One region of the Janibacter sp. UYMM211 genome, then DNA from elsewhere that is predicted to be linked to it. Evidence: riboswitches for the same ligand, from Rfam matches in the RefSeq annotation. Region 1 holds a riboswitch; the other holds the start of a gene.
The links. Region 1 has a riboswitch for S-adenosylmethionine ahead of metX (homoserine O-acetyltransferase MetX). Riboswitches for the same ligand answer to the same signal wherever they lie in the genome.

Region 1 (4,313 bases):
GACCCGGATGACCGCCGCGACCGCCCGCCTGCGCGGCCACGACATCTCCGACCCGCGCATCCGCAGCGCGGTCCTCCTCGCGCTCGTCGGCGCCGACGCCAACGACCTGCTCGCCAAGGCCGGGATGGCCGCCCCGTCCGGGCGCCTGACCAACCTCGCCGCGCAGCGCCTCCCGGGGCCGGCCCTCATGGTCGTCAACAAGGCCGTCGGCTTCCGGATCCTGTCGACGGCGGGGCGCAAGTCCTTCTCCCGCTTCGGCAAGTCGGTGCCGGTCGTCGGCGGGGCCGTCGGAGCGGGCATGGACACATGGCTGCTCAAGCAGCTCGCCGACCACGTGCGCACGGAGTTCCCGCCCGCCGCGTGACCACCGGGCGACCCGGGGGAATCCTCCGGGTCGCCTGCTCGTTCTACTCCTCGCGGCCGGCCCCAGACCGGCCCGGACCTTCACCAGGAGGAGCCCGATGGCCCGACGACACCGCATGCACGCCGCCGCGAACCTCGCCGGCGCCGTCCGCAGCGCCACCCGTCCCGGCACGCCCAGCCTGCTCCAGCGGGTGCTCGCGCTGCCGCGCCTCGTGCGCGCGGTCCGCAGCGGGCGCTACCAGGGGATGAGCAGCGGGCAGCTCACCCTCATGCTCCTCGGCCTCGGCTACGTCGTCTCGCCGATCGACGTCGTGCCGGAGGGGCTGCTCCTCGTCGTCGGCCTCGTCGACGACGCGGTCATCCTGTCCTGGCTCGCCGTGTCGCTCGTGCGCGAGACCGAGGACTTCATCGCCTGGGAGCAGGCCGGCTCGCCCGCTCCCGGTGCCCATGCCTACGCATCGGGCCACGCGTCGGGCCCCGCATCCGCCTACGCGACGTCGACGACCGTGCCCTCCGAGGTCGTCCGCGACTGACGGCCCCGTGCGTCGTCCACAGGCGCGCCCGCCGCGCAGCCGTCGTCCACAGGGCGCCCCGACGGCCTGACGGCAGCCCGTGCCACCGGGCAGCGTGCGGTCATGGAGACCGTCCGAGCCCGCACCCCTGTCGACATCGCCGTCATGGCGCCCTATCTCCTCGGCTTCCACCCCGAGGACTCGCTCGTCCTGCTCGCCCTCGACGGGCGACGCGTCGGGCTGATCCAGCGCTGCGACATCGTCCCCGACGAGCATGCCGAGCGCGCCGTGCGCCAGATGGTCGGGCAGGTCGTGCAGACCCGGGCCCGCGCGGTGGTCGCCGTCGCCTACGAGACCCGGTCCGGCGCCTCCGCCCGGATGCGCGCCGTCCTCGCGGATCTCGTCGACCGAGGCGTCATCGGGTGCAGCCCGGTCGTCGTCGTGCGCGACGGACGGTGGCACTCGCCGGACCGCGACGTCGAGGGGTGGGAGGAGGACGGCGTCGTGCTCCCCGAGGCGAGCAGGGTGCCCGGTGTCGCCGCGCTCGTCGCGCACGGGCGGGCGCCCCTGCGGACGCGATCGGACCTCGCGGAGCAGGTCGCCGCGGGGACCCACCCGTGCAGCACGCGTGTCGAGACTCTCCTGGCCCACCGTCCGAAGGGGCCCCGGGGTCGGGCCCGGGCGATCTCCGCCTGGACGGCCGTGCTCAGCGCCCGTGAGCCGGTCGACGACCTCGACGACGAGGTCGTCGTCGATCTCGTCGTGTCGTTGCGCGACCGGGCCTGGCGCGACGCCCTCCTCGCCGTCCTCACCCCCGGGCCGGACGCGGTGCCCGGCATCGACCCCGACGACCTGCGCGCCGCCGCCGCGGCAGCGCGCTGCTGCACGTGGGCCCACGGCGCGGCGGGCAGCGGCGGGGGAGAGGTCGACGGCGCACCGGCGCTCGACGGCGCACCGGCGCTCGCCGACGAGGCGGCGCTCGACGTCGAGGCCCTGCTCGACCGGCTGTGCGGCGTGGCGCGCCGGGTGCCCGAGCCGCGCAGCGCGGCGCTGCTCACCGTCGTCGGGCAGGTCGCCTGGTGGTCCGGCAGCGGTGCCCTGGCCGGCGTCGCCCTCGAGGCAGCCCTGCGGGCCGACCCCCGCTACCGGCTCGCGGTGCTGCTCGACCAGCTCGTGACGCACGGCATCCGGTTGCCCGCCGCCTGAGGGTGAGACGCCCGTGGCCCCGCCCACGGCGCCTCGTTACACTTCGGGCAGGTCATGAGACCCAGCGTCAAGCGCCGGCTTGCTGGGCGGCAACCCTCCTCGCGATGGGGTGCCCCGGGTGATGACCTGGCCGCACCGACCCGGTGCGTGCAAGAGCGAGGCTGCAGGAGCGCATCCGTCATGAGCGTGACGTCATTCGTCCGACCCGGTGCAGATCGACCGGGCACCCCCATCCCCACCTCGGTGCCCGCCCGCGCGGCAGGCCCGGCGCGCCCGAGCGCGGCCTGGCGCGAGGGCGACGACCCCGGCGGCCGGGTCTTCGCCGACCTCGGACCGCTCGACCTCGAGCGCGGCGCACGGCTGCCCGAGGTCCGGATCGCCTACGAGACGTGGGGCGAGCTCGCCCCGGACGGCTCCAACGCCGTCCTCGTCGAGCACGCCCTCACCGGCGACAGCCACGTCGTCGGGCCGAGCGGCCCCGGTCACCCGACGCCCGGGTGGTGGGAGGGCATGGTCGGTCCCGGCGCGCCGGTCGACACCGACCGCTACTTCGTCGTCGCGCCCAACGTGCTCGGCGGGTGCCAGGGCAGCACCGGCCCGAGCTCGCCGGCCCCGGACGGCGCCCCGTGGGGTTCGCGCTTCCCAGCGGTGACGATCCGCGACCAGGTGGCCGCGGAGGTCCTGCTCGCCGACGCCCTCGGCGTCACCCGGTGGGCCGCGGTCGTCGGCGGCTCGATGGGCGGCATGCGCGCCCTGGAGTGGGCGCTCTCGGAGCCCGAGCGGGTCGAGCGGGCCGTCGTGCTCGCGAGCACCCCGTACGCGACGGCGGAGCAGATCGGGTGGTCGCAGGCCCAGGTCATGGCGATCCGCAACGACCCCCACTTCGCCGGGGGCGACTACTACGGGCAGCCCGAGGGCCCCGACGCCGGTCTGAGCATCGCGCGCCAGGTCGCCCACGTCACCTACCGCAGCGAGATCGAGCTGCACGACCGCTTCGGGCGGCGCGGGCAGGCCGAGGGGGCCGACGCCCCCTTCGCCGTCGAGAGCTATCTCGAGCACCACGGCACCAAGCTCGCCGGTCGCTTCGACGCCAACTCCTACGTCGTGCTCACCGAGGCGATGAACTCCCACGACGTCGGGCGTGACCGGGGCGGTCTCGAGTCGGCGCTGCGGGCCTACCCCGGGCGGCTCACGGTGGCGGCCGTCGACAGCGACCGGCTCTACCCCCCACGGCTCACCGACGAGGTCGCCGCGCTGCGCCCGGGCACGCTCCAGCGGCTCGTCACGAGCCGGTCGGGGCACGACGGCTTCCTCACCGAGATCGAGCAGGTCGCGACGATCGTGCGCGAAGCCCTCGACGGCTGACGCCGAGACGCCGACGACGGCCTCGACCGGCACCGCTGACGCGTCCGGCGCGCCCCGTCCTCTTGCCCGTGCGGCACCGCGCTCGCGGTGTAGCGTCTGCGGCAACTACCAGCCATGGACAAGGAGTCGCAGATGACGATCGTCGTTGGTTACGTCTCGACCAAAGAGGGACGCGCCGCCCTCGACCGTGCGGTCGAGGAGGCGAAGCTGCGCGGGCGACCCCTCGTCGTCGTGCACTCCGACCGCGGCGGCTCGGGCTTCACCGGTGACAACGCCGCCTCCCAGGAGGCCACCCTCCAGGGGGTGCGCGACGACCTCGCCGGCAGCGGCGTCGACGTCGACGTGCGTGGTCTCGTGCGCGGCAAGGAGCCGGCCGAGGACCTCATCGCCGTCGCGGAGGAGACCGATGCCGAGCTCATCGTCATCGGGCTGCGCCGCCGCACCCCCGTCGGCAAGCTCATCCTCGGCTCCAACGCCCAGCGGGTGCTCCTCGACGCCCCGTGCCCCGTCCTCGCGGTGAAGGCTGACGCCTGACGCGAGACGCTCTGCAGCACCGCCGAAGGGCCCATGCGCACGGTCGCGTGGGCCCTTCGCGTGCTCTCGACTTATAATGGTGATCAAGCCCGCGGCCGAGCGCCCAGGCGCCACCTGCTCCGGAGGCAGTCACCCTGCTCCAGATGCATCCTCGGTGGCGCGGGCCCAGCCCGCTCACACGCCACGGAAGGTGCCGGTAGACCCTTGTCGCCCCGCTCGACCACGTCAGACTCCCTGCCCCGCGACTTCGCCCACCCTGCCGTGCAGACCTTGCTCAGCAAGGGCAGCTCCACCGGCCACGTCACGGCAGAGGACGTCGCCGCCGCGGTGAGC
Region 2 (4,313 bases), on a different contig from region 1:
CACCGCCGACGGCATCCTCATCGGGGCCGGCGACGGGCGCTGGCTCGCCGGGGCCTCGACGGTCGTCCTGCTCGCCTACGTCCCGCTCGTCCTGCTCGCCCGCCACCTGGGCCAGGGGCACACGGCGACCTCGGCGATGGTCGTCCTCTGGGTCGCCTTCAGCGGCTTCATGCTCGTGCGCTGGGCGACGCTGTGGTGGCGCCTGCGCAGCGACGCCTGGCTCGTCACCGGCGCCCACCGCTGACCCGGCCGCGCGGTCGCCCGCGACCCGGAACCCGGGTCACAGCCGGGCAACGTCTCGGTCTCACCCGTTGATCTGCGCCCACGACTAAGGTTGCGTGGATCGGCATGACCCCGCCACAAGCGTCGTCCGTCCTGCCCGTCCCTGCCGCTGACAGCGGTGGCCTGCGAGGATTCGAGGAGGCGGTCAACGACGTCGTCGGCCCCTTCGCCGACTGGCTGTCCTCCGTCGTCTTCTACGCCGTCCCGCTCCCCGGGGGCTCCGAGCTGCCCCTCGTCGTCCTCTGGCTCGTCGCCGCGGGCGTCATCATCACGGCCTACCTCGGCGTCGTGCAGGTGCGCGGCGCGCGGCTGTCCCTCGAGGTGGTCCGCGGCAAGTTCTCGCGCCCGGACGACCCCGGTGAGATCACGCACTTCCAGGCTCTCTCGTCGGCGTTGTCCGGCACCGTCGGCCTCGGCAACATCGCCGGCGTCGGCGCGGCTCTCGCCCTCGGTGGGGCGGGTGCGACCTTCTGGATGGTCGTCTGCGGTCTGCTCGGCATGGCGACGAAGTTCGCGGAGTGCACGCTTGGCGTGAAGTACCGCACCGTCAACCCCGACGGCTCGATCTCCGGCGGCCCCTTCAAGTACCTGCCGGTCGCGTACGGCCGGTTCGGCCGGGTCCCCGCCGCGATCATGACCGGCGCCTTCGCCATCGCGATCTTCTTCTTCGGGGTCGGCGGCGGCAACATGTTCCAGGCCAACCAGACCTTCGCCCAGGCTCGCGAGGTGACCGGTGGCGCCGACGGCTTCCTCGGCTCCGACGGGTCCGCGCTCGTCTTCGGCCTGGCCCTGGCCGCGCTCATCGGCGCGGTGATCCTCGGCGGCATCACCTCGATCGCCGCGGTGACCTCGAAGCTCGTCCCGGTCATGGGCATCGGCTACGTCGCGGCGTGCCTGCTCGTCATCGGCTCGAACATCAGCCAGGTCCCCGGCGCCCTCGGCGACATCGTCAGCGGCGCCTTCACCCCGGAGGCCGGGCTCGGCGGCCTCGTCGGCGTCCTCATCGTCGGCTTCCAGCGCGCGGCCTTCTCCAACGAGGCCGGTCTGGGATCGGCCCCGATCGCGCACTCGGCCGTGAAGACCACCCGCCCCGTCTCCGAGGGCTTCGTCGCCCTCCTCGAGCCCTTCATCGACACGGTCATCGTGTGCACGATGACCGCCCTGACCATCGTCATCGCGAACCCGCCGTCGTGGCGCGAGGGCATCGACCAGGTCAAGGCGGGTGGCGGCGCGCCCGACGGCGTGCTCCTCACCAGCGACGCCTTCGCCACCTTCCTGCCGCAGTTCCCGGTGATCCTCGCCGTCATGGTGGCGCTCTTCGCCTTCTCCACGCTCATCACGTGGAGCTACTACGGCGAGAAGGCCTGGGAGTACTTCTTCGGCCCGTCGCGGCCGAGCCTGCTCACCTACAAGCTGATCTTCGTCTCCTTCACGGTCATCGGCACGGTGCTCACCTTCGGCTCGGTGCTCACCCTCACCGACGCCTTCCTCTTCATGTGCGGCTTCATCAACCTCCTCGGGCTGTACTTCCTCCTGCCCGAGCTCAAGAGCGAGATGCGCGACTACCTGGCCGACTGGCGCAGCGGACGTCTCTACGAGCTCGGCGCCGCCGACGAGGCCGAGCTGAGCGCCATCCGCGAGGAGCAGGGCAACACCGGCGACCTGCCCCAGATGCGCACCGACTCGGCTCACGACAGCGGGCTGAGCATGGAGGAGCGCGCCCGCGGCGGGGCCCGGGCCGACGAAGACTGACACGCCCGACCCACGTCATGACGAGGACGACCCGCCGGCACACCGCCGGCGGGTCGTCCTGCGTCCGTAGGCGGTCCGAGATGCGAGACACCAATCCCTACTGTTGCGATAGGACTTGATCGCGCGCTAGGTTCCTCGCAGGTCATGAGCTCCAGCGCCAAGCCCCGGCTCGCTGGACAGCAACCCTCCATCTCGCGGTGGGGTGCTCCGGGTGAGGACCTGGCCCCTGCCGACGTGGCAGGGGCAAGCGCGAGGCCCCACGGCCTCGAGACGAGGACGGGCACCACATGAGCACCGACACGACCCGCACCACGGGCCGGCGCAGCTGCCGGCACGTCGAGCGACGGCACGTCGACCTGCTCCGCGTCAGCAGCGCGCTCTGTCGCCGCTGACGCAGCAGACGTAGCACCCCACCATCGACCGGTCGCCCCGCGGCCCGGTCAGCGTGGCGTGCCCGTCACCCCTGACCCAGCGCCCCTGGGTCGCCCGCACCCTCACCGCACCACGGCCGTCCGGTACCCGCCGACGTCCGACGACCCCCCATGCCCAGGAAGGCATCCCCATGGCTCTCGTCGCCACCATCTCGAGCAGTCCGTCGACGACATCGCGCACCGACGGCGTGCTCACCCACCTCTCGCGCTGGGTCCAGCGCGCCGGGCATCTCACCCTGCCCGTCGTCCTGCGCGACCTGCCCGCCGAGCCGCTCCTGCGAGCCGACACCACCCACCCCGACGTCGCCGCCGCGGTCGCGACGATCGCGAGCGCCGACGCCGTCGTCGTGAGCACCCCGGTCTACAAGGCGGCCTACAGCGGTCTGCTCAAGACCTTCCTCGACCTGCTGCCCCAGGACGCGCTGCGCGGCAAGGTCGTCCTGCCCGTGGCCACCGGAGGCAGCCCCGCGCACGTCCTGTCCGTCGACTACGCGCTGCGGCCGGTGCTGGCCAGCCTGGCGCCGAGCGCGATCACCCCCGGATGGTTCGTGCGGGCCGACGAGGTGCACCTGCTCGACGGCGGTGAGATCCTCCTCGACGAGTCCGCCGCCGCCCCCCTTCGCGAGGTCACCCGGGTCTTCCTCGACGGCGTCGCCGGGCGATCGCTCGTCGCGGCCGCCGACCGCGCGCACGGCGTGGAGCGGGCGGCCTGATGCGCACCACGACCCGCCGCTCCGTCCTGTCCGCCGGCGCGCTCCTCGCCCTGACGACGAGCCTGGCCGCCGGGTGCGCCCTGCCCACGAGCGACGCGCAGTCGCAGGAGGAGGGAGCGCACACGACCGTGCGCTACCAGGGCAGTGCCAACGCCGTCACCTGGCCCGAGCTCGCCGACGACCTCGGCTACCTCGATCGCGTCCAGCTCAAGTACGTCGGCGCGACGACCAGCGGCCCGCAGGACATCCAGTCCGTCGCGACCGGTCAGACCGACATCGGCGGCGCCTTCTCGGGCGCCATCGTCAAGCTCGTCGAGGCGGGCTCCCCGATCACCGCCGTCGTCAACTACTACGGCTCGGACGCGAGGTCCTACCAGGGGGTCTACGTCCGCAAGGACAGCGCCATCCGCCGGCCCCGCGACCTCGTCGGCAAGAAGATCGCGGTCAACACGCTGGGCGCCCAAACCGAGGCGGCGATCGACACGTGGCTGACGACGTCCGGGCTGTCGCAGAGCGAGATCGACCAGGTCCAGCTCGTCGTCCTGCCGCCCAACGACACCGAGGAGGCCGTCCGACGCGGGCAGGTCGACGCCGGCGCGCTCGGCGGGATCCTCCAGGACCACGCGAAGGCCCAGGGCGACATCCGTGAGCTCTTCCGCGACACCGAGGTCGTCGGACCGATCAACGGCGGGCAGTACGTGCTGCGCGACGACTTCATCGCGCAGCACCCCCAGGCCACCCGAGAGCTGACGACCGGGGTCGCGAAGGCCATCGAGTGGGCCCGCACGACGCCCCGCGCCGACGTCATCGCCCGCTTCACCCAGATCGTCGAGGCGCGCGACCGCAACGAGACGACCGCCAACCTGCGGTACTGGAAGAGCACGGGCATCCCCGCCCGCGGCGGGGTCATCAGCGACACCGACTTCACCCAGTGGTCGGACTGGCTGGAGAGCAGCGGCATCGTCGCGGCGGGCGAGCTCGACCCCTCGCAGATCTACACCAACGAGTACAACGACCTCGCGAAGGAGGGGTCGTCGTGACCTCGAGCATCGAGCTGCGCCACGTGACGAAGGAGTTCGTCGTGCGGCCCACGAAGGAGCAGCCCCGCGCGAGCGTCCTGCGGGCGCTCGACGAC

Region 2: it holds a riboswitch for S-adenosylmethionine, as region 1 does, so the genes downstream of both, ABIB53_RS11255 (putative leader peptide) here and metX (homoserine O-acetyltransferase MetX) in region 1, are expected to answer to the same signal.

Annotation. Positions count from the first base shown of each region.
Region 1 is NZ_JBEPOY010000001.1:256,396-260,708, reverse strand. Features, by position in the region: gene ABIB53_RS01180 (EcsC family protein) at 1-364, shown strand, start outside; gene ABIB53_RS01175 (YkvA family protein) at 462-896, shown strand; gene ABIB53_RS01170 (DUF4192 domain-containing protein) at 999-2,081, shown strand; SAM riboswitch class IV at 2,132-2,243, shown strand; gene metX (homoserine O-acetyltransferase MetX) at 2,262-3,446, shown strand; gene ABIB53_RS01160 (universal stress protein) at 3,579-3,980, shown strand; gene ABIB53_RS01155 (RNA polymerase sigma factor) at 4,185-4,313, shown strand, end outside.
Region 2 is NZ_JBEPOY010000004.1:16,715-21,027, reverse strand. Features, by position in the region: gene ABIB53_RS11265 (MATE family efflux transporter) at 1-244, shown strand, start outside; gene ABIB53_RS11260 (alanine/glycine:cation symporter family protein) at 349-2,034, shown strand; SAM riboswitch class IV at 2,175-2,290, shown strand; gene ABIB53_RS11255 (putative leader peptide) at 2,322-2,426, shown strand; gene ssuE (NADPH-dependent FMN reductase) at 2,597-3,178, shown strand; gene ABIB53_RS11245 (ABC transporter substrate-binding protein) at 3,178-4,218, shown strand; gene ABIB53_RS11240 (ABC transporter ATP-binding protein) at 4,215-4,313, shown strand, end outside.